Regions from separate parts of the Aeribacillus sp. FSL W8-0870 genome, predicted to be linked through region 4. Evidence: predicted binding sites of a transcription regulator. Region 4 holds the regulator's gene; each other region holds the start of a gene.

Region 1 (6,060 bases), 640 kb from region 4:
TTTTTTGAGCAATGCTAACAAAACTAAAAATACAACGAGCTGAACGAGCATATCTCCTGCTGCGAAGCCTCCAGCTCCGAGGGCAAATTCAACTGTTAACACGGCTTCGTTTCACTCCCTTCAAAACTTCCGTTTTCCAACTACCGGCTATATTGGGACTCTGTTACCATTCACAACATAAAGGAATGGCGAAGATGCTTAAAAAACTTCGCCATTTCCTCTTTTTCACTTGCTGTCCTTTCGATTCGGACTTCACGCAAATTGATTGCATGCACTTCTAAAAAGCCTTTTTCCAACACCAATCTGGGCAAGGCTCTTTTGAAATTTTTGAATTATGCACCAAAAGCCATAAATGCAATAACAACCGCGATAATCGGAATCGCCTCAACCAACGCAACCCCGATAAACATAGTTGTTTGAAGCATACCGCGCGCCTCAGGTTGACGTGCAATACCTTCTACTGTACGAGATACGATAAGTCCGTTACCAATACCAGCACCAAGTGCCGCTAAACCAATTGCAATTGCAGCTGCTAATAAATTCATGAATAAAGTCCTCCTTTATTTGTTTAAAGATAATTTTTTACACAAACATAATGATGAAGTCATTTATTTTTAATGGTCATGGCTAACTTTATGCGCCATATAAACCATTGTCAACATTGTAAAGATAAAAGCTTGGATTGCACCTACAAAAATACTGAATGCCTGCCACGCCATCATCGGAATAATTGCCCCGAGGAAGCCAAATGCTCCGCTAGTTGCCAAGCTGACAAGCAGACCTAGCAAAATTTCCCCAGCATAGATGTTACCGTAAAGACGAAGACCAAGCGTCAACGTGTTTGCAAACTCTTCAATAATTTTAAGCGGGAACAAAAACGGCAGTGGCTTGAAAAAGTCGCTTCCATAGGCGGAAAAGCCCTTTAATTTAATCCCGTAATAATGCGATAAACCGACGACTAAAATGGCCAGTGTCAGCGTTATAGTAGGATCAGCCGTAGGCGATTTCCACCAAAGTTCATGGTCAACAACGATAGCGAATGGTAGACCAAGCATGTTGGAAACAAAAATGTACATGATGAGCGTCATTCCTAATGTAAGGAATCGGCCGCCTGTCTGCCAGTCCATCGTGCTGTTAATAATGTTTTTCACAAAATCCATGACCCATTCCAAAAAGTTTTGCATGCCCGTTGGCTTCATTGCCAAAGAGCGGGTCGACAATACGGCGATGATAAATACAATTGCGCTAGAAACAAGTATCATCAAAATATTGGACAAATTAAATTCAAGCCCTAATAATTTTACTATCGGCGCTTCGTGACCCAACAAAATTCACCTCTCTTCCCAAGCTTGTCCGCAAATGTATAGAATAGAATCTATCATAATGACAATATATATTGTCATTAAACCAATAACCACGCTAATTAAATGGAAATGTTCAGGGAATTTGAGTGCGATTAATACCGCCAATCCTGCGGCTGCCATCCTTGAAACCGTTCCAAGCGAACGTGCTGTACGGCCTTCTTCAATTGCTTGCTGTATTTGCTTTGATTTACGCACTAGTATCCATAAATTATAGAGGCTAAAGCTTGTACCAAGGGCAAGACCGAGGAAAATATCTTGATAAGGAGTAAACCCCCACGCTAACACATAGATGGCAAGCAAAAACAGCAAATATTTTTTGCTGCGCACAAACAATTTTTCTATACGATCCATAGTTACCGTTCATTCTCCTGAAAAAAATGTTGGACTAATCTCAGCATCGCAATTATTCCCGCAGCCAGTCCAATTAGAAGACCGATGATCAAAAAAACGGGTTCTGTATGCAAATGTCGATCAAGCCATCTTCCTGCAAAAATCCCAACGAGCACTGACCCTGCCAAATAGGAAAGAATGGCGGTCATTAAAGCGTATGCTCGGAGCGGATGGTGCTCTTTTTGCCGCATTGGGTATGTCCTCACAATATAAAATTACCTTATATTTCATTATGTTAAAAGGCTGTTGAAAACCTTATCATCCCACCCCGTTTAGCATACAATAGGCACCAATCAATGTCAATCTGTTTCACGTCAAAAGTTGAGCTATTTGTTAAGAATATCACAATTTGTTCACAAATATTTTTGGTGCTTCTATTGACTTTTTAATATTTTTTTATCTAAAATGATTGTCGTTTCATAGCTGCTTTCTTCCCCGTCTTTTTTTGCAAAAATAAGCGCTTTGTAAACGCCGTTTGGAATGTCCTTAAATTGCCCGGAAATGTCTCTTTTCAACAAACCTCCCGGAATATTTCTTTGCCAGTCTAAAAAGCCTTTGAATGTTAAAGTGTCCGGATCATACAGGGCAATCCCGAATTCATCCGCCCCTTGCGGCAAATAAAGCTCATAATGGTACATATTCCCTTGATCGGCAAGCCCAAATTCAAATCCCATGATTTTTGGATAATTCGGTTCGCCAACAACGAATAAATATGGAAGGCGGATTGTCTGGCTGCCGGCTGTTACAACAAGAGTCCCGTCATACAATCCTTCCCTCAATGATTTTGGTGCAACATCAATCGAGACGGATACTTCTCTTTTCCCGTTAGCAGGAACCTTTACGGAAATAGGGAGCTGCCATTGAACCCCTTTTTGATAATGCGGTTTAGAAAAAACAAACGTTTTTTCTTGATCGGAGAGATTTTCAAGAGTTAACGTGATCTCTTTCTTTTTCCTGCCGATATTTTTGTGAAATTGACCGAATGATAGAGATGCCGGATAAATGAGAGCTCTTGTCTGAACAGCCGATAAAATATCGATTCTTCCCGCCCCCTGCTCAAACACCTTGTACAGCCTTCCATTTTGATCATAAAGCGGTTTAGCAGTATTCATCATAGCTGCTTTTATTTGTTCCGGCGACCAATCTGGATGCTTTTGTTTGATCAATGCCGCTGCACCTGCTATATGCGGAGCAGCCATGCTTGTTCCTTGAAGAGCCATATACCCTTTAGGTATTGTGCTGTCAATTGCTACACCAGGCGCGACAAGATCGGGCTTCACTTCCCATGTGACTGTTACCGGCCCTTTTGATGAAAAGGGTGCGAGGCGATCTTGTTCTATCCGACTGGTTGTTTTGATGAACGATTTTTCATTCAATTGTTTGCGCAGCCATTCGCCATCTTCCTTTGAGATGGAGACAACAGGAAAGTCCAATTTTTCTTCTAAATTGCCGGTAAATCTCCCTTTCATGTTGTTGTAAATAATCAACGCTTGGGCTCCGGCTGATTTTGCATTTTTCGCTTTTTCGGCAAACGTGATTTCCCCGCGCTTCACCAAGGCTATTTTTCCTTTAACAGAAGGTTTAAAGTCTTTTTTCTCCCCTAAGCCTGCATATTCTATTCGTCCTCTAATTGTTGTCCAAGGGGCAGAATTGAACAAAGAGTCAGCTGGCATTTTCTTTTGAAATCCTGAAAGGGTTAAATACTTTACGTCAAGCGGCGGTGTCGATGCGCCGACGGAAATTGCTTTGCTTGCAGTGCCAGGCGAACCGACGGTCCAAATGTTAGGACCAGAGTTTCCGCTTGATACAACTGCAGTTATCCCCTCTTCAACGGCTCGGTTTAACGCCAGGCTTGTCGGATAATCCGGGCCGTTCACATCATTGCCAAGAGAAAGATTTACGATATCTACCTGATCCTCAATCGATTTTTCAATCGCTGCAATAACTTGGTCTGTCGTCCCGTATCCATGAGGGCCAAGCGCTCTATAGGCAATGATGGAGGCATCCGGAGCAACCCCTTTCAATTTTCCATTTGCGGCTATAATTCCTGCTACGTGAGTGCCGTGAATTGTCCTCGAATTGTCTTTCGCGACTGTTTCCATTGGGTCTTTGTCTTGATCTACAAAATCAAATCCGCCTTGATAATTTTTTTGTAAATCTCGGTGGTTGTAGTCGATCCCCGTATCTATAACAGCTACTTTCACTCCTTTTCCCGTCAATCTTTCATCCTTCGCGTCAAAATAGCCGCGTGCATCGATGCCGCCTATAAAAGGAACACTTTCTTCAACCGTTGCTTGAAAAGTCGTTACAGGCTCTGCATGTTCAATGTAAGGCTCTTTTACTAGCTGATCTAGGTCTCTTTTTTTCCCTTTTACGGAAAATCCGGTAAACGTTTTTTTATATTCCCAGCAAATGTTTATTTCCGGATATTTTTTTTGAATCAACTCTTTTATTTTTGAAAGGTTCTGATCTGACAAAACAATGATCATTGTGACTTGTTCATCAGCATTCTCTTCAGGGATTTGCGGATGTTCGGGGAAGGTCTTTGCAAAAGCAGTTACATCAAAAACGTGGAAAATGAAGACAAAAAGCAAACAAATTCGTACTGAAGGGTTTCCCATTTCTATCACCTCAGCACTTATTGTTCGCTATGAACATCAGTTTATTGCATGAAAAAAGTCGTTTTAAGGGAAAAGTGAGAAATTGATGGAACTGTTTAATAAGTCGTTTTTACGGCTTATTGACGCCCATTAATGTTTTAGAAACGTTGATATATCGATGTTTATGATTTTGTGTTTTCAAATGGGGATTTGACTTTCTGGACAGCTCCTTATATTAATGAATTTTTCATACTATACAAAAAAGAAAGAGAGGGCACTTCACTTCGCCCTCTCCTGTTATTTTGTACCAAATAAACGGTCTCCTGCATCTCCTAAACCTGGTACGATATAGCCATGGTCGTTTAATTTCTCATCAAGTGCGGCAATGTAAATATCGACATCTGGATGAGCTTCTTCCATTGCTTTTACCCCTTCAGGAGCAGCTACTAGACACATGAAACGGATATTTTTTGCACCGCGTTTTTTTAGACACTCTATTGCTTCAACTGCTGAACCGCCGGTAGCCAGCATTGGGTCAACAACGATGAAATCCCGCTCTTCCACATCAGAAGGAAGTTTTACATAGTATTCTACAGGCTTTAATGTTTTCGGATCCCGATATAACCCGATATGGCCGACTTTTGCGGCAGGAATCAGTTTCAAAATGCCGTCAACCATTCCTAGCCCCGCACGTAAAATGGGAATAACCCCAAGTTTTTTTCCTGACAAGATTTTTGTTTTCGCTACTCCTACCGGGGTTTCTACTTCCACTTCCTCCAGCGGAAGATCTCGTGTTATCTCAAACGCCATTAATGTAGCAATCTCATCCACAAGCTCTCGAAATTCTTTTGTTCCGGTTTTTTTATCGCGAATATAGGATAGCTTATGCTGAATTAACGGGTGATCAAATACAAACACTTTGCCCAAGTTTCACATCTCCTTTTCTTTTGCCTCAATAGATTTTACAGAAAAAATTTTTGAGTTTCAACATTTTCATCAACCTTTTTCGACAACATTCCAAACGATGAAATCCATTTTAAATAGTTTTAAGAGGCAGAAAATTAAAATAAAAAAAAGCGTCCGAAGCATGTGGCTTCGAACACTCAATATTTCCTCAATAATTTGGGTAGAGCGGGAATTTTTCTGTTAAAGCTTGCACCCGTTTTCTCGCTTCTTCCAATTTAACTTCGTCTTGATGGAATTTCAATGCAAATGCAATAATCGATCCGATTTCATCCATTTCTTCCAAACCAAAACCGCGGCTTGTGACAGCTGCCGTTCCAATACGGATTCCGCTTGTAACAAAAGGCGATTCAGGATCGTATGGAATCGCGTTTTTATTCACAGTAATGCCGATTTCGTCCAAAACATGTTCAGCAACTTTTCCTGTTAATTGCAGGTTGCGGACATCAACTAAAATCAAATGGTTATCTGTTCCTCCAGATACTAAAGTCAGTCCTTCTTCTTTTAATTTTTCTGCCAGCCGCTTCGCATTGTTGATAATGTTTTGCGCATATGTTTTAAATTCTTCTTGTAAAACTTCTCCCAATGCTACCGCTTTTGCTGCAATAACATGCATTAACGGACCGCCTTGAATGCCTGGGAAAATGATTTTATCAATTTGTTTTGCAAATTCTTCTTTGCATAAAATCATTCCGCCTCTTGGACCGCGAAGTGTTTTATGCGTCGTAGTTGTTACAAAATGG
Region 2 (6,060 bases), 1.2 Mb from region 4:
TTCGTTTCATTTGCGATCCCATTCGGATGAACAGCTAAGGTTGACAGTTTCGGAGATTTCCAACCGCGATTATTATAAATTACGGTTAAAAATGGCGCGTCATATTTTTGCGATATCCAATGAACGCTCGAAGGGACGCTAAACAGATAAGATCCATCTCCAGTAAGGCTGATCACTGTTTTAGACGGGTCTGCCAGTTTTGCTCCTATCGCTGCTCCGCCGTTCCATCCAAGTCCGCCTCCGCCGCTGCCAAAAATAGAACCTGGTTTGGTCATTTGCAAATGGGTATATAATGTTTGGAAATTTGAAATGCCTTCATTGACAATAATCGTGTTTTCATCGCACACTTCCCGTATGCAGGCAGTTAAATACTCAGGCGTGATAATGTCGTCAAAAAATTGTTCAGCTTTTTTCCATTCTTCACGCTGAGCTTTATGATATTTTTCTATTTGTTTTCTCCTTTCATTTACTTGCAAGCTGTCAATGTCAGCGTTTTTAATCACTTCGTTCAACTGCCGCAAGGCCGTTTCGGCATCAGCTGCGAAAAAACGTTTTGATGGGATATACCATAATGTCATCCCTTCCTTCAGCGGATCTTCATCAATATAGTAAATCGTACAATTTGGCGATGGTTTATTATTCACTGGAATCCAAGGAACATCACTGTCAATGACCATTATAAAATCTGCTTTTTCGATTAAATCGTTTTGTGTTGAAGTATTCCACTGATATCCGCAATGAAGCGGATGATCAGATGGAAAGTTCATATAGTTTGGCACTGACTCTAAAACAGGTATCGCAAGTTTTTCACAAAATTTAACGAGTTCTTTCACCGCTTGTTTGTTTTTGCCAATATATGACGTGACAATGAGCGGATTATTTGCTGCCAGTAAATCTTTCACTAAAGGATCTATTTCTTGCGGTGCCAGTGCACGCGCTGCAATTGGTCTCCATTGCTCAGGATGAATTTCTACTTTTTCTACTTCCTCCTCCAAAACTTCTCTAGCGCTCGTCAAATATACGGGTCCTTTCGGGCTGCTTTGAGCAATTTGCAGTGCACGATGGACAATTTGTTTTACATTTTTCCCGGTGCGAATCTCATGAGTATACTTCATGTAACCCCTTACAATTCCGGGCTGATCGGGAACATCCTGAATCCAGTGAATAAATTCGTTCCTGCTTCCCCGAAGCTCCCCTTCTTGAGTATATGGAGAAGTTCCGGCAAAAATGAGGACAGGCACCCGACCTTTCCAAGCATTGTGAATGGCAGCGCCAAGGTTTTGCGTGCCGCATTCAACATGCACTAAAACAGCTTGAGGTTTCCCGCTTACTTGAGCATATCCATGTGCAGCGCTTAAGGCAACCATTTCATGTGGACAAGTAATGATTTTCGGAAAATCAATTCCCTCTTTTTCAGCTTCGGCAAGGGCTTCAATAATGGCAGGGTGATCGCTTCCTAGATTTGAAAAAATAAAGGAAACATCAGCTTCTTGTAACGCTTCTAAAAGTGCCTTGCTTGTCGTATATCGGCTGGTCAAACAACACACACCCTTTCAACATAATTTAGATAATTAATACTAGTCAGATAATTCCGTAATCAGAATTGTACTTGAAAAGAAAAGATAGTACAATACTATAATAACTATCATAATAATAGAAAATATCTATAGAAAGGAGCTATAAAATGGAGTTCCGTCTTTTGCATTATTTTGCAATATTGAGTCAAGAGCTGCATTTTACGAAAGCTGCAGAAAAGCTGGGGATTACGCAACCAACATTAAGCCAGCAAATTCGCCTTCTTGAAAACAGTCTTGATACAGTTCTTTTTCGAAGAATGGGGAAAAAATTGAATTAACGGAAAGCGGAGAGATTTTACTTGAACATGTGAAAAAAATTTTTTCTGAAATTGATCAAGCAAAAATTAAAATACATGAATTAAAAGGATTGAATCGCGGCCATTTAAAAATCGGATGTGTTGGCAATCATCATCTTTATTCTTCCTTGCTTACGTTTCACTCACAGTTTCCAAATATAAAACTCTCTGTTTACGATCTAAAAACGGAAGAAACGTTAGAAAAAATAGTCAAGTCTGAGCTCGATATAGGGATTGTCTATTTACCAGTTCATCATCCGCAAGTAGAGGTTATTAAATGGTTTTCATTAGAGTTTTTTGCCATTGTATCCCTTGATCATCCTTTAGCTGAAAAAAATTTAATATATTTGGAAGAGCTTCAATCGTACCCGATCTTTTTATTGCCCGAGCAATATGTTCTTAGACAGACGATCGATTCATTTTGTAATAAAGAAGGCATTAAGTTAAACCCAATTGTGGAATTGTCGGATACGTATTCGTTGTTAAAGATGACGCTTTTACATAACGGAATTACGATCCTGCCAAAGCTTTATGTTGAAAACAGCCCGGAGTTTTCTGTCAAGCTTTTGAAAATTGCAGACGAACTTCCGCGTAAAGAGGTTGCAATTATTTATCGAAAAGGTCTTCTTTCTTCCACTGCCATTCGAACATTTATCCAGCAGCTGACAAGGAGATGACTCATTTTAATTTTTAAATAGGTAAAATATTGGATTTGCTTTCAAAGGAAGGTAGGGATAGAATCTATACGTATACATTTTTTAATAGAGGAGCGAATAACAATTGGATTTATTTTCAGTTGGTATATCTATTTCATCTGACGCCATCATTGCCTTATTAAAAATTATTGCAATCGATATTATTTTATCCGGCGATAACGCAGTTGTAATTGCAATGGCAACGAGAAATCTGCCGAAAGAACAGCAAAACAGAGCTATATTCTGGGGGACTGGAGGTGCGGTCGCATTACGGATTTTGTTTGCATCCGTTATTGTTGTCCTGTTGAAAATCCCATTTGTCAACATTGTCGGCGGATTTTTGCTGCTTTGGATTGCTTATAAAGTTTTGGTAGATGACGGAGAAGCTGCGCATGTCCAATCTCAAAGCAGTCTGCTTAAAGCTATTCAAACGATCATTCTTGCAGATGCCGTCATGAGTTTGGATAATGTGGTTGCAGTAGCAGGTGCGGCACACGGCCATATCGGCATGATTGCGGTTGGAGTTTTGATCAGTATTCCAATTATGATTTTTGGATCAAAAGCGATCGTAAAATTAATGAACAAATTTCAATGGATTGTATATGTTGGATCTGGAATTTTAGCTTGGACCGCCGGTGAGATGATCTTTAAGGATAAACATATTGAACAATGGTTTCACATCCAAAACTTGTGGATCGAATATTTACTTATCGGAATTATGACATTGATTGTGTTAGCGATCGGTTATGAGAAAAATAAGCGTGCAGAGAAAGAAAATAAATTGCAGCATAGTGCTTAGCAGGCGGCTGTTGAAACGGCGCCTGTTTTTTTATGAAAAGAAATTCCACGTTTTAATAGATTTAGTTATGTCTAAAATTTTTGTTATCGGCAAATATGCACACTTCTGTAAAATGACGGTTTCTTTTACAACAGCTCTAATTTGCATGTAAATTCGAGGGATCGTTCTTGTGTATAAGCATTCATCGTCCAGAGAAGGTGAGTGCTTTTTTATTTTATCCACAGATATTTCAGACAATTCACAACTTATACACATTATCCATACTGTTTTTGTGGATATTATGTAACTGTTGGAGCTTAAGAAGCTGGATTTTTTTCATAAAATCCTACTATGAATGTGGATAACTATAGTAATTGTTAACAATTTGTGAAATATTTCACAAATATATTGAAGTTAAATTCAGAAAATTATATATTGAAATTGAAGAGGTTAGTGAAATATTTCACAAACTTCTTCGAAAAATAAAAGTGAAAAAACAAACAAAGGAGATGGTTGAAGATGGAATGGCTGAAAGGTCCAAAAATGGCGGTTGTCTGGGCGGCTCTTAGAATTTGGCTCGGTTATCAATGGTTTGTCGCGGGAGTCGAAAAGCTGGGTGGATTTGATGCGACAGGATTTTTAAAAGGGGCGATTGCTAAAGCAACCGGAGAACATCCGGCCGTTCAAGGATGGTATGCAGCGTTCCTTGAAAACTTTGCTCTTCCGAATGTAGAACTTTTTAATTTTATTATTCCAATTGGAGAAGTGTTAGTTGGCATCGGACTGATTTTGGGGTTGTTTACAACTCCTGCATTAATTGCTGGTGCGTTTATGAACTTGAATTTTATGTTAGCTGGAACAACAAGCACGAATCCGATTATGTACACTGAAGCAATCATTTTAATGGCAGTAGGTGCAGCTGCGTATTATTGGGGAGCTGACCGGTTTATCCTGCCGTATTTGAGAGATAAATTTACAAACAAAAAATTCAATCAACAAGCAAATGTTTAAATGCAGCAATCATCTTGACTTTTAAAAATTTTTGAAACATAATTTTAAAAAAAGTATATTTTCGGCGTTGAAAGGGGCCAGTAAATAGACTTTAGGCGAAAAAGAGAGTGAAACCCTATGGCTGAAAGGTTTCATCGCTGATAAGCTATTGAACCTACCCCTGGAGCTGTCAGGCTCATAACCTGACCGTATCCTTCGTTACAGGCTAAAGGGAGCACTAAACTAGTGCTAAAAAAGGTGGTACCGCGGATATAGACTCATATTCGTCCTTTTTCGAAAGGATGATATGAGTCTTTTTTATGACTGTCAAGCAATGAAGAGGTGTTTTTTAGTGAGGAAAAAGCGAGTGGTCGTAAAAATAGGAAGCAGTTCTTTAACAGATGACAACGGGGGACTCAGCAAAGAAAAGCTGCACGAGCATGTTGAAGCGATTGCTAGATTGAAGGAAGCAGGGTATGAAGTAATTTTAATTTCGTCAGGAGCGGTATCAGCAGGGTATGGAGATCTTGGATATCCTTCTAGGCCTGTGACAATTAGAGGAAAACAGGCGGCTGCGGCAGTGGGCCAAGGGCTGCTTATCCAGGCTTATACAGAAGCATTTAAAAAATACGGCATTGTATGTGCCCAGCTTTTGATGACAAGGAGCAATTTTCAGCATAAAGAGCAATATCAAAACGCATACGCCACCTTATCGGAGCTTCTAAAGCGGCAAGTGCTCCCGATCATCAATGAAAATGATTCGGTTTCGATTGAGGAATTGACGTTTGGAGACAACGATATGCTGTCAGCTCTTGTGAGCGGATTATTGCATGCCGATTTTCTTATTATTTTGACGGATATTAACGGTTTATATGAAGAAGATCCTACCAAAAATCCGAATGCGAAACGATTTGATTTTTTGCCGGAAGTAACAGATGAATTAATTGAACAAACAGAGGCAACATCCGGTTCGAAAGTTGGAACAGGTGGCATGAAATCAAAGCTCATGGCGGCAAAAACGGCACTTGCCCTCGGTGTATCCGTATTTATCGGGAAAGGTCAAGGAAAAGAGAAATTAATAGAAATTTTAAATGGGAACGGTGACGGAACATATATTGGCAAAAACGATTTAAGTGCTGTTCGTAATTCAAAAGCATGGATTGCTCTTCATTCGATCATATCTGGTGATGTGGAAGTCGATGATGGAGCAGTAGCGGCTATTTTGAAGGAAGGGAAATCGCTCCTTCCTGCTGGCGTTAAGCGTGTCAGCGGCAACTTTCAATCCGGAGACGTGGTGCAAATTTTAAACAAGGAACAAAAGCTGATCGGAAAAGGCATAGTCAATTATTCATCTGAAGAATTAAAAGAAATTATGGGCATGCCGAGTCAAAAAGCGATGGAAATGACAAAGCGCATACATCCTGAAGTGGTTCACCGTGATCAATTTGTAGCGATAACGAGTAAGGAGATGATGATATGAGTGAAGTGTTAACAAAAGGGAAGCTGGCAAAAGAAGCTGCTGCCAAACTGGTTGCAAAGACTACTGAAGAAAAAAACAACGCATTATCAATCATCGCTGAACAATTGCAAAAAGAAACGCCTTATATTTTAAAAGAAAATGAAAATGACATTGAAAATGGGAAAGCGAATGGTTTATCCGACGCTCTAATTGACCGTCTTCTTTTAAACGAAGAACGAATTAACGGAATGATTGAATCGTTAAG
Region 3 (6,060 bases), 590 kb from region 4:
ATCTTCAGGAGTTTCATCAGTATGTCATTGAAACACTTTCTCTCACTGATGAAGACAAACAAAGTTTTCCAATTGAAGTTACTGAAAACCTATTAAAAAAATTTGCAAAAGATGAAGATAACCTTTTTCCAGTATGCAAAAAGATTCTTTCAACAAAATAATAAAAGAGCACACTCGTCCGAGTCGAATTCTGGTTAACTAAAACTGATTTCCGAGCAATAATTAAAGGTGGAATTTCAAATGGAGCGACATACTTATGTTCTTTGTTTGGTGGAATTGGTGGAGCAGTTGCAGGAGCTATCGTAGGGGCTATTTTATCTGAATATGTAACTGGCGTCCCAGTATAGAAAGTATAAATATAGTAAATATTCTATAGTCTTTCCCCAATTGGGAGAGAAATGATTATTATGAAACAAGCCGTTTTTTCCGCAGTTTTTGCGGGATTAGTTGTTTTAGTAGGTGAGTATATTTCACAAATAGTTTCATCAAGTTATCAAAATACCATTTGATGATTGGCATCCCATTTATTTGTAAACTGTTTGAAAAATAAGCAACATATCATATTTTAGACTTTCTGATAAAGTCGCTAAATGAAGTAAGTGGAGAAAACAGCTCGTTTTTCTTCATTGGCTTTTGTATTTTTGAAAGTAGCTGGCGAATACCAGCATAGGCGAATTCCCAGTTGCAAAAGAGATTTTATCTAAGTGAGAGGTGCTTTACCATCGCCTCTCACTTTTTGCGTTTCTTTAAGCAAATTCTCGTCTTTGTCTGATTGCAATATTATGTACTTTATTTTGCAGCACACAGTTCTTTCTTTATTGTTCGTTTGACGCTTGCATTTTTACTAGAAAGTATGTTTTTTTGTCAAAACAAATAGAGGCCCAAAAAGCCAACTTTCAATGACTTTTGGGCCAGCTCCATTATTTCAATGCTTGCTGCAAAAACTCAGGAAGCTTAAAGCATCCTTCGAGAATGGCTTGATTTACATATTTTGTATCTTTCGAAAAATTGTCCGACTTTACATCTTCATATTTTTTCGATCCGATTGTAAAGCTCCATAGTCCTCCCGGATATGTAGGAACAACAGCTGTGTATAGTTTTGTAATCGGGAATAAAGATTGAATATGGCTATAAGACCGTTTTAAAACATCCAAGTGGAAAACAGGCGATTGACTTTGGCATACCATGAGGCCATCGTCTTTTAACGCTTTATATAGGTTGGTATAAAAATCTTTTGAAAACAGCTGTTCTGCCGGTCCAATCGGGTCAGAAGAGTCAACAATGATCACATCGTATTCATTTTGTTTGTTTTCTACATATTTCACGCCGTCAATAAATAAGAAATTTACGCGCGGGTCGCTTAAGTTTCCTGACACTTCAGGCAGATGCTCCTTGCATGCGGAAACGACAAGCTCGTCAATTTCCACCATATCGATTTCCTTCACTGAATCATATTTGCATACTTCTCTGGCAACACCGCAGTCTCCGCCGCCGATGATCAGCACTTTTTCCGGATTTGGGTGGAGATTGAGCGGGACATGGGAAATCATTTCATTATATATATGCCCATCAATAGAAGTGGTTTGCACAACTCCATCTAGCACTAGCATGCGGCCAAAATCATATGAATCCAATACCATAACATGTTGAAAAGGGGATTGCTTTGAAAAAAGCACTTCTTTGATTCTATAGCTGATTTTTAAATTTTCTCTTTCATCTTCTGTTAACCATAAATCGCCGTTTATTGTTTGCAAATATTGATTGTCCATCTGCAGGCCCTCCTTGTGCTCAAAAATTCCTTACTTATTGTAACAAGTTTGTTATGAAAAGTGAATGAAGCAGACAAGTTTGTCAATAAGGAAAAAATCAAATATGATAAAAAAAGCAAGATCATTATCTTTCAATAAGGAGCGATAGGAGTTGAATATACCGGTCTCAAGCATAATAGGAAAATTGGAGGAGGAACTGAAAAAGGCAAAGGCAGCAGGAACACCTCATGATCTAAAAGCCCGGCTTCTTGTCATCCGTTCTTTATGTGATGTTATTTTGGATCAACAAGAGGAAAATTATGATTTTTCAGCTATTCAAGAGCCAAAAAGCGAAAGTGAAATAACTCCATTAGAGCTGGAAAAAATGATCGGAAATGCAAACAGCAAAACGCTGACAATGAAAGAACGTTTGTTGGTCGAAGACGATGCAAATGGAGAATCTATTTTTGATTTCTAACAAAATCTTGTCATCTGTAAAATCTTCATTTAAAAAAAACGGACGATAAGGTAAGATGAAGGGAAAAGGGGTGAAGATTATGAAAATATTTTTCATTCTTGGAGCCGTCGGTGCTTTTTTGTCTGTAGCTTTAGGAGCATTCGGCGCCCATGGTTTGGAAGGGAAAATTCCGCAAAAATATTTGGAGACATGGCAAACAGGTGTACAATATCAAATGTTCCATTCGATAGGCCTTTTTGTCACGGCTCTGTTTTTGCAGCAGCATCCGCAGGCAGGCTATGCAAATTGGGCCGGGTGGCTGATGCTCATCGGTATTCTCCTGTTTTCCGGAAGCCTGTATATATTAAGTGTGACGCAGATCAAAGTGTTAGGTGCAATTACGCCGCTTGGAGGCATTTCATTTTTAATTGCATGGGTTCTTCTTGCTGTTGCTGCAGTTAAATATATGTAAATATAAACGTCTGTCTACTATATCGGGACAGGCGTTTTTTTGTGCAAAGAAATGAAAGGGTGACCTTCTTAACCGATTCAAAGGTCATAGCCAGAGCTTTATCCAAAAATGTGTCCCGTTCATTTTGGCTCCTAGCTTCCTAATGATAGAAGATTCAGTGTGAATGCAATGTTTTTTTGTTCAACATACTGTCAAAAAGTACTATGGAAAATGTGATTTTTTTCACAGATTGACTAACGTAAGCTAAACTACAATTTTTTTAAAAGAAGAAAAGGTGGTGTTATGGGTGGCAAAAGAATTCATCTCCGATAAAAAAGAGCAGGAAATTGCTCAAAAGAAAGAATATTCGTTATTTGGCACTTTTTTATCCGTTCTTATGCTGGCTCTTTTTTTAATACTTTCTTGGTTTGGAGTTTACTACTTATTTATTCAACGATTATAAAGGAGGGGGATCATCTTGCATTTGCACAGACTTGAAAAGGTTTGGCTATTAATAGGTATAGGTACGCTTGTGATGTTTTTAACAATCGTGGGCATCAGTGCATTTGCACAAGGTCATCATCCGCCGAGTGATCTGACCACATTGGATCCGCAAAAAGTAGACACGACAGAGCCGTTTAATCAACCAGGCTTAAAGAAAATTGGAGACAACGAATACGAACTTGTTATAGTTTCTCAAGCTTTTGCCTTTATGCCGAATGACATAAAAATACCGGAGGGAGCAAAAGTTCATATTATCGTGACAAGCAAAGATGTTGTTCATGGCCTTGAAATCGTTGGCACAAATGTAAACATGATGGTGACCCCGGGACATGTGAATTCGCTTACACATACATTCCATAAACCCGGCAGCTATTTAATAATTTGCAACGAATATTGCGGTACTGGGCACCAAATGATGAGCACGAAAATTGAGGTGACAAAAGCATGAAAAATACAGCGCTTCACCCAAACGATGGAAAGCTGGCGCTCGCCCATATTGCAGTTGGTTATATTGCATTGTTTTTAGGAGCGATTGCCGGGTTATTGCAGGCTTTTGTTAGAAGCGGAACGCTTGAGCTTCCGGCAGGGATCGGGTATTATCAGCTTTTGACTGCTCATGGCGTTTTGTTGGCACTTGTTTTTACAACATTTTTTATCATTGGTTTTTTATATGCTTCCATGAGTCGGACGACAGGTGATTTAACTCCGTTTGCCAAAAAGGCGGGTTGGATCGGCTTTTGGCTTATGACGATTGGAACAGCGATTACAACGGTTATGATCTTATTAAATAAAGCGACCGTTCTATACACTTTTTATGCACCACTTAAAGCATCGCCATGGTTTTATATCGGTCTGACGCTTGTTGTAGTCGGCAGCTGGGTAAGCGGAGCTGGCATGTTTAGCCAATACGCTGTCTGGAAAAAGAAAAATGAAGGAAAACCGTCTCCTCTATTAAGCTTTATGGCAGTTGCCACAATGATTTTATGGATCATAGCAACATTGGGCGTAGCAGTAACGGTATTATTCCAGTTTATTCCTTGGTCCTTCGGGTTAGTCGATAAAATCAATGTGCTGTTAAGCAGAACACTTTTTTGGTATTTTGGCCATCCATTAGTGTATTTCTGGTTATTGCCTGCCTATATGTGCTGGTACGTCATCATTCCAAAAATAATAGGCGGGAAAATTTTCAGCGATTCGCTTGCAAGACTGGCGTTTGTACTGTTTGTTCTTTTTTCCATCCCAGTCGGCTTCCATCATCAAATACTAGAGTCTGGGATCACTCCGTTTTGGAAGTTTTTGCAAATTGTGTTGACGTTTATGGTCATTGTTCCATCTTTAATGACAGCTTTCGCTTTGTTTGCAACATTTGAAATAAGCGGAAGAGAAAAAGGGGCCAGCGGACTGTTTGGCTGGGTGAAAAAGCTTCCGTGGACAGATGTTCGCTTTTTTGCACCGTTTATGGGAATGCTCGTTTTTATTCCTGGCGGAGCAGGCGGAATCATTAATGCAAGTAACCAAATGAACCAAGTCGTTCATAACACTTTATGGGTAACAGGACATTTCCATTTAACAGTGGCCACCACTGTAGCGTTGACGTTTTTTGGTATTTCCTATTGGTTGGTTCCTCATTTAACAGGCAGAACGTTAACACCGCGATTAAATAAATTAGGGATCATTCAAACCGTTTTCTGGTGCATCGGTATGTTCCTAATGTCAGGAGCCATGCATACAGTTGGTCTGTTTGGAGCTCCTCGGCGGACCGCTTATACAACATATGGAGACCATCCGCAGGCGTTGGAATGGATGTCTTATCAAACTATCATGGCGGTTGGCGGAGCCATCTTATTCGTTGCCATTTTGATGATTCTTTATATTGTTATAAATTTGGCAGTGGCTGCTCCAAAAGGAACGGAAGAATTTCCAGTTGGTGAAGTTCATGAAGATGCGGAAAAAACGCCATTGCTTCTAGAAAATTGGAAAATTTGGATCGGTCTGTCTGTTGTGCTAATTGTAATCGCTTATACAGTACCGGTCATCGATATCATTGAAAATGCACCAAGTTCACCGGGATTTAAATTCTGGTAGAAGAAACTGGGCGTGGAATTTTCACGCCCGGTTTTTTTATTGCTATGGGTGTGGAAAATGCCCTAGATGAAATGGGGGAGGTAATCGGAAATTTTTTCTGAATCTCGATTATACGTTTTAAGTCGAAGGGAAAATAAGAAAGCTTTATTGGCCGTTTTTGAAATTTAAGTGCTTTTATTTATATAAGTAAGATCGAAATGAAAATAAAAGCTCATAGAAAAGCTGAATAACCTTGCTTCATTAAAGAAGCAAGGCTGCTTAGACTTCTGTCCTGCTTAGACTTCTGTCTATTTGACAAGGAAGCTAGACAAGGGCAGGGCGCTGTTCAAGAAATTATAAAGCGTCTTGCAGCATTCCTACCGGCCTCTCTCTGTCTAGCGTTTTTCTTATCTTGGTGGATAAGAAGCGAGACTTTGAGGGGATGTATATACGATTTCCTCATCGAAAGTGACGTAATTCAAAAAAACCATCAGCAATAAATATCGCCTTCCTGTTTGCGGGTCGCTTAAAATGAGATGATCTCTTCCGGCAGCTTCAATGACGCCGCGAAATACTTTCGCCGGCCATTCAGGATTGTTTTCAAAGGTCATGTATACGGTGGCCAATTTCCCTTTATTTAAGCGCAAAATGTTTTCGACATAGGATTCTTCAAGCGGAAGCATTCCGGGTACAGCTTGACCGCTGGTGCCGCTTGGTTGAGCTGAGGGAGGGGCGCCGATAACAGACCCGCTGGGCGCGTAAAATCCGTACGGATAGGTTGGCTGTACAGGAGTAACTGCAGGAACTGGATACCCCTGCTGCTGCCGTTGGTTCTG
Region 4 (6,060 bases):
TGGTAATGGAAACGGACATGGGAACGCCTCAAGGCGGCCCGCTTAGTCCACTTTTATCAAACATCATGCTTCATGAATTGGATAAAGAGCTTGAGAAACGTGGACATAAGTTTGTTCGGTATGCGGATGACTGTAACATCTATGTGAAAACAAAGAAAGCAGGAATTCGTGTCATGAACTCCATTACGAACTTTATAGAGAAGGAGTTAAAGCTCAAGGTAAATAAAGAGAAATCGGCGGTAGACCGTCCTTGGAAACGGAAGTTTCTCGGTTTCAGCTTCACACTCAATAAGACTCCAAAGGTACGGATTGCGAACGAAAGTGTGAAACGTTTGAAGAACAAGATTCGTGAAATTACATCAAGGTCGAAACCGTATCCAATGGAGAAAAGGATTGAGAAACTGAATAAGTATTTAATGGGATGGTGCGGATATTTTGCCTTGGCAGAAACACCAAGTAAGTTCAAAGAATTTGATGAATGGATTAGACGAAGGCTTCGGATGTGTTTGTGGAAAGAATGGAAAACCCCGAAAACAAGAATTCGGAAACTCAGAGGATTAGAAGTTCCAAGCCATAAAGCATTCGAATGGGGCAATACACGCAAGAAATATTGGCGGATTGCCTGCAGTCCCATTCTACACAAAACCCTCGACAACTCCTATTGGAAGCGTCGAGGGTTAAGAAGTCTATTCGAAAGATATCAAGCACTACGTCATACTTAATTGAACCGCCGTATACCGAACGGTACGTACGGTGGTGTGAGAGGTCGGGGGTTAGTCACCCCCTCCTACTCGATTAACCACAGGTTATCCACAAAGAAAATCTTCATTTTGGATAAATAAGACGAAACATTGAAATAGAAGAAGAAAAAACAAGGTGAAACATGTGGATAACTAAAGGGGTTTGTTGTGGATAATGTGAACAAATAAGAAAAATATTATAAGGTAAGGAACTAATGATGTGGATAACTGTTTGAGAGAAACATGCTGAAGGAAACAAAATAAATAAAAAACCGGCATGAGCCGGTTATTCAGAAAGAAGTGATTCCCATTCCTCTATCAGCTGATCTAGTTGTTCCGTTAACATGACATTTTGATCATGAAGTTTTTGAGCTTTTTCATGATCTTGGTATATATTTGGATCGCAAAGCATTTCATTGTTTTCAGCGATCGCTTCTTCAATTTCTGCTATTTTGTTTTCAAGTTCTTCAATGCGGCGCTGTCTTTGCCGTTCCTTTTTTTTCAATATTTTTTCTTGTTCATAAGATAATTTTCCTTGTTTTTGCTCTTTGGTTTCGATAGTTGGTTCTTTCAACTGTTCAAGCTCGATCATCTCCGCTTTTTTTGCAATGTAATAATCATAGTCCCCGATATATTCGGCAATGCCTTCTGTGGATAATTCAAAAATTTTGGTCGCGATTTTGTTGATAAAATAACGATCATGCGAAACAAACAAGATTGTTCCAGGAAAATTTATCAGAGCGTTTTCCAATACTTCTTTGCTGTCGAGATCCAGATGATTCGTAGGTTCATCCATGATCAGAAAGTTAGCTTTTTTTAGCATTAATTTCGCTAAAGCGAGCCGAGCTTTTTCTCCTCCGCTTAAAGACGAGACGGTTTTCAGCACTTCATCTCCTGAAAAAAGAAAATTCCCTAAAACCGTTCGGATTTCTTTTTCTGTTTTTTCGGGATAGTCATCCCACAATTCATCTAAAACCCGTTTAGATGAAGACAAATCCGCTTGTTCCTGGTCATAATATCCGATTTGGACATTAGATCCAAACTGAATTTTTCCGCTCAGCGGCTTTAAGCGGTTGATGATCGTTTTTAATAAGGTAGATTTTCCAACTCCGTTTGGCCCTATTAAGGCAATTGAGTCCTTCCTGTTGATCGAAAAGTTAATATTTTTCACGATCGGAGTTTTTTGATCGTAGGAAAGGGACAAATCAATGGCTTTTAACACGTCATTGCCGCTTTGCTTTTCGATTTCGAAGGAAAAGCTGGCTGACTTCTCGTCCCCAGCGGGTCTGTCCAGTATTTCCATTTTCTCAAGCATTTTCCTTCTGCTTTGCGCACGTTTCGTTGTCGATGCTCTTGCTAAGTTTCGTTGAATAAAATCTTTCATCCGCGCGATTTCTTCTTGCTGTTTTTCAAATTGTTTTAATTCCCTTTCGTACGCTTCCGCTTTTTGTTTTAAATAAGCGCTGTAATTCCCAACATACTTCGTACAAACTGTTCGTGATATTTCATAAACAGTGTTGACAACGCGATCTAAAAAGTACCGGTCGTGGGAAACAATTAGAACCGCTCCATTATAATGCTGTAAATATTGTTCGAGCCAGTTTAATGTTTCCATGTCAAGATGGTTTGTCGGCTCGTCGAGTATGAGCAGATCCGGTTTTTTCAACAGGAGCTTTCCGAGTGCTAACCGGGTTTTTTGTCCTCCGCTCAAAACCGAAATTTTAGTTGAATAGTCGTAATCAGCAAACCCTAATCCATGCAGCACAGAACGGATATCCGCCTCATATTGATATCCGCCATTTTCTTTATATAAATGTTGGAGTGAATCATATTCCTTCATTAAGCTTTGCAAAGCATGAGAATCTCCAGCTGAGGAGATAGCTGCCATTTTTTGTTCAATATTTCGCAGCTCAGCTTCGATGTTCCGCAACTCTTCAAAAACGGTTAGCATTTCATCCCATATCGACTTAGTTGATTCTAATCCTGTGTTTTGTGCCAGATAGCCGATTGTTAAATCTTTTGGCTTCACAATTTCACCAGAATCAAAGGGCATTTCACCGGCAATGATTTTCAATAATGTTGATTTTCCGGCTCCATTGCGGCCTACAACGGCGATTTTATCTCCTGTTTGGATTTCCAGCTTAATATTCGATAAAATAAGGTCAGCACCATAATATTTTGTGATTTTGTTTAACTGCAATAAAATCATCCATAGTTCACCTCAATCTTTGCTAGAATAAGTGTAGCCTATATATTTGACTGCAGGCAACTGACCTGATGAACAAAAGGACAAGAAATTGTAACAATCGTTCAAAAGACACGAATAAAAAAATAGTGTATAGTTTTTATATAAGGAGAGTTTGGAGAAAAAACAAATAAAAAGAAATGTAGACGAAGAAGAAGATCAGGATGGAAGCGTTATCAGTCTGATATTGTTTCATACAGGCGAGCAGCCGCTTGCTAGAAAACATAGTTAAAAACAAAATTAGTCAGGTTGTTTTGGATTGCGAGGGATGAGCATTGAATCAAGATCAATCTAAGATACCGCAAGCAACTGCAAAAAGATTACCTCTATATTATCGGTTTTTGCAAAATTTACATGCCTCGGGAAAACAACGTGTTTCCTCTCAAGAACTGAGTGAAGCAGTAAAAGTAGATTCTGCGACAATTAGAAGGGACTTTTCATATTTCGGAGCGCTGGGCAAAAAAGGTTATGGATATAATGTCAATTATTTGTTATCATTTTTTAGAAAGACTCTTGACCAAGATGAGTTGACCAAAGTTGCCCTCATTGGCGTCGGAAATTTGGGAACAGCTTTTTTAAATTACAATTTTACAAAAAATAACAACACACAAATTGTTATTGCATTTGACATTAATAAACGAAAAGTAGGAATGAAAATTGGTGGAGTTCCAATTTATCATTTGGATCAGCTAGAAAGTGAATTGCCTGATGATGTGCCTGTTGCGATATTAACGGTCCCGGCAACCGCCGCTCAAGGAATAACGGATCGATTAGTGGAAAAAGGCATAAAAGGCATTTTAAATTTTACGCCGGCTCGCTTAAATGTTCCGGATAAAATTCGGATTCATCATATCGATCTATCTGTTGAACTTCAGGCTCTTGCATATTTTTTAAAACATTATTCGAATGAAGATTGAAGGAGTGATATTAAATGCCAACAATTGGAATTGGAAGCTTGCTGTTGATTGTATTTGCAGCTCTGCTTGTTTTCGGGCCGAAAAAACTTCCTGAGCTTGGAAAAGCTATAGGAGAATCATTAAAGGAGTTTAAAAGTGCCACGAAGGGCTTAGCAGACGATGATGAAGAAAACAAGAAAAATGAATAGCAAGAAGAATGGATGAATAATGATGAGCGAAAAAAAAATGTCCGTGTTGGAGCATATAGCGGAGCTTAGAAAACGGCTGATTATTGTAGTCGTTTTCTTTTTCGTTGCTATGATTACTGGCTTTTTCATAGCGAAGCCAATTATTGTTTTTTTACAGCAAACTGATGAAGCAAAGCAATTCGCCTTAAATGCTTTTCGTCCTGCAGATCCATTGATCGTTTATATGCAGATTACATTTATTATTGCTTTAATTCTAACTTTCCCTGTTTTATTGTACCAGCTTTGGGCGTTTATCAGCCCAGGACTGTATGAAAAAGAAAGGCGGGTCACATTAAGCTATATACCGTTGTCGGTTGCTTTATTTCTTTTAGGAATAAGCTTCTCTTATTTTATTTTGTTTCCTTTTGTCATCGATTTTATGGGGCGGCTTTCCAATGATTTAAACATTCAACAAATGATAGGAATAAATGAATACTTTCGTTTCCTGCTGCAGTTAACATTGCCTTTCGGACTGTTGTTTCAGCTTCCCGTTGTCATTATGTTTTTAACAAGACTCGGGATCATCAATCCGGCGTTTTTGGCAAAGGTTAGAAAATATGCGTATTTTGTATTGCTTGTTATCGCAGCGATTATTACGCCGCCTGAAATTGTGTCGCATTTAATGGTCACGATTCCGCTATTCATTTTGTATGAAATAAGTATCATTGTTTCAAGATTTGCTTACAAAAAAGCACAGTCTTCTCAAATAAAAGAATCAGATCAAAAGTAAAACCGATGGGCTGTTATAAACATATCCCTCTTGTGAAGACAGTATAGGCTTTTTTCCTACTGTCTACACAAGAGGGATAATATCATTACACCTCATCGGTTGTTTTTTGCTTTCCGAATTTTATATGAGAAAGTGAACATGCGGATGGAAACAGCAAAATCAAACGTGGCTAAAATCATTAAAATCATATTTGTAGCTGTCCACATACCATTTTCAGCATGATGAATTGCTAAATATGTAAATAGAACTCCCATGATAAAATAGAAGAGTCCCATGGAAACGGGATGAAAATTCATAATCTTAGCTGCCTCCAATAATGATTTGTATTTGTTCCATTTGCTTCATCATGTTTTCAATCTCATCATGATAAATTGTTTGAATGATGACTACGATTGTATTCATCATTGTATGGGCAAAAATAGGGACTAATATGCGTTTTGTTTTATAATATAAAAAAGCGAACGTAAACCCCATTGCTGTATAACGCAATAAAAGTTCAGGTTCCCCATGCACGATGCCGAACAATAGCGAGCTGACAAGCGCGCCGATCCAAAAATTCGTTTTTTGATAAATCACCCCGAAAATAATTTTTCGGAAGATAATTTCTTCAAGAATCGGTCCTATTATTGATGTGACAATAATCAAATAAGGCGTTGCTTCAATTAAATCCATAATAACTTGAGTATTTTCCGACATCGGATTAACTTTAAGTACATATATTTCAATATTGCCAACGATTGTTTGAATGAAAAAAGCTAAAAAAACTCCGAAAACAGCCCATATGGCAGATTCGCCGAAAGAAGCTTTTTCAATCCGGACATTATTTTTCCGTTCATGACGAAGGAGAAATAAAATAATGACGAACGCAGCAGTAAAACTTGTAATCGACCAATATGCTTGCGCTTGAAAAAGTCCTGCATTGAGATTTTCATCGTCGCCAACACCCAGTTCATAAAAAAGGGGAACTCCAATATAGGATGAGAGCTGCATAATGATGTACGTAATGATGATCCACCAATATTGATTTTTCACGAATAGTTCTCCTTTATAAAAGATTCATATGACTATTTTAACACACAATGTTTTAAAGAAAGAAAAACAATTTTAACAAGAGTCAGTCAAGACTTTGTGGGAACTTTTTTGGTTCGCTGAAAACAGGTGTAAGTCATAGATTGGCGAACCATTTTTTTGAATTTCATCC

Evidence for each region. The regulator Rex, encoded in region 4, represses fermentation and respiration genes when NADH is low (regulators of the CRP and FNR family bind a similar motif). The targets are predictions, from matches to a motif close to TTGTGAAATATTTCACAA.
Region 1: NSU02_RS18690 (AtpZ/AtpI family protein) is a predicted target of Rex. The motif match lies at 2,085-2,102, and genes of this name have one in related genera.
Region 2: NSU02_RS16105 (DoxX family membrane protein) is a predicted target of Rex. The motif match lies at 3,732-3,749, and genes of this name have one in related genera.
Region 3: NSU02_RS18945 (cytochrome c oxidase subunit 2A) is a predicted target of Rex. The motif match lies at 2,888-2,905, and genes of this name have one in related genera.

What each region holds. Positions count from the first base shown of each region.
Region 1 is NZ_CP150165.1:3,881,012-3,887,071, forward strand. Features, by position in the region: gene atpF (F0F1 ATP synthase subunit B) at 1-51, opposite strand, end outside; gene atpE (F0F1 ATP synthase subunit C) at 333-545, opposite strand; gene atpB (F0F1 ATP synthase subunit A) at 615-1,325, opposite strand; gene NSU02_RS18685 (ATP synthase subunit I) at 1,332-1,715, opposite strand; gene NSU02_RS18690 (AtpZ/AtpI family protein) at 1,718-1,945, opposite strand; gene NSU02_RS18695 (S8 family serine peptidase) at 2,129-4,375, opposite strand; gene upp (uracil phosphoribosyltransferase) at 4,652-5,281, opposite strand; gene glyA (serine hydroxymethyltransferase) at 5,469-6,060, opposite strand, start outside.
Region 2 is NZ_CP150165.1:3,307,130-3,313,189, reverse strand. Features, by position in the region: gene NSU02_RS16125 (thiamine pyrophosphate-requiring protein) at 1-1,538, opposite strand, end outside; gene NSU02_RS16120 (LysR family transcriptional regulator) at 1,685-1,855, shown strand; gene NSU02_RS16115 (LysR family transcriptional regulator substrate-binding protein) at 1,885-2,550, shown strand; gene NSU02_RS16110 (TerC family protein) at 2,654-3,367, shown strand; gene NSU02_RS16105 (DoxX family membrane protein) at 3,866-4,357, shown strand; T-box leader at 4,416-4,631, shown strand; gene proB (glutamate 5-kinase) at 4,689-5,816, shown strand; gene NSU02_RS16095 (glutamate-5-semialdehyde dehydrogenase) at 5,813-6,060, shown strand, end outside.
Region 3 is NZ_CP150165.1:3,930,754-3,936,813, reverse strand. Features, by position in the region: gene NSU02_RS18965 (hypothetical protein) at 1-161, shown strand, start outside; gene speE (polyamine aminopropyltransferase) at 921-1,769, opposite strand; gene NSU02_RS18955 (YwdI family protein) at 1,921-2,226, shown strand; gene NSU02_RS18950 (DUF423 domain-containing protein) at 2,306-2,677, shown strand; gene NSU02_RS18945 (cytochrome c oxidase subunit 2A) at 3,003-3,119, shown strand; gene NSU02_RS18940 (cytochrome c oxidase subunit II) at 3,135-3,608, shown strand; gene NSU02_RS18935 (b(o/a)3-type cytochrome-c oxidase subunit 1) at 3,605-5,245, shown strand; gene gerQ (spore coat protein GerQ) at 5,632-6,060, opposite strand, start outside.
Region 4 is NZ_CP150165.1:434,468-440,527, forward strand. Features, by position in the region: gene ltrA (group II intron reverse transcriptase/maturase) at 1-722, shown strand, start outside; gene NSU02_RS02275 (ABC-F family ATP-binding cassette domain-containing protein) at 1,027-2,949, opposite strand; gene NSU02_RS02280 (redox-sensing transcriptional repressor Rex) at 3,261-3,902, shown strand; gene NSU02_RS02285 (twin-arginine translocase TatA/TatE family subunit) at 3,917-4,090, shown strand; gene tatC (twin-arginine translocase subunit TatC) at 4,113-4,859, shown strand; gene NSU02_RS02295 (YdiK family protein) at 4,952-5,155, opposite strand; gene NSU02_RS02300 (type II CAAX endopeptidase family protein) at 5,160-5,891, opposite strand.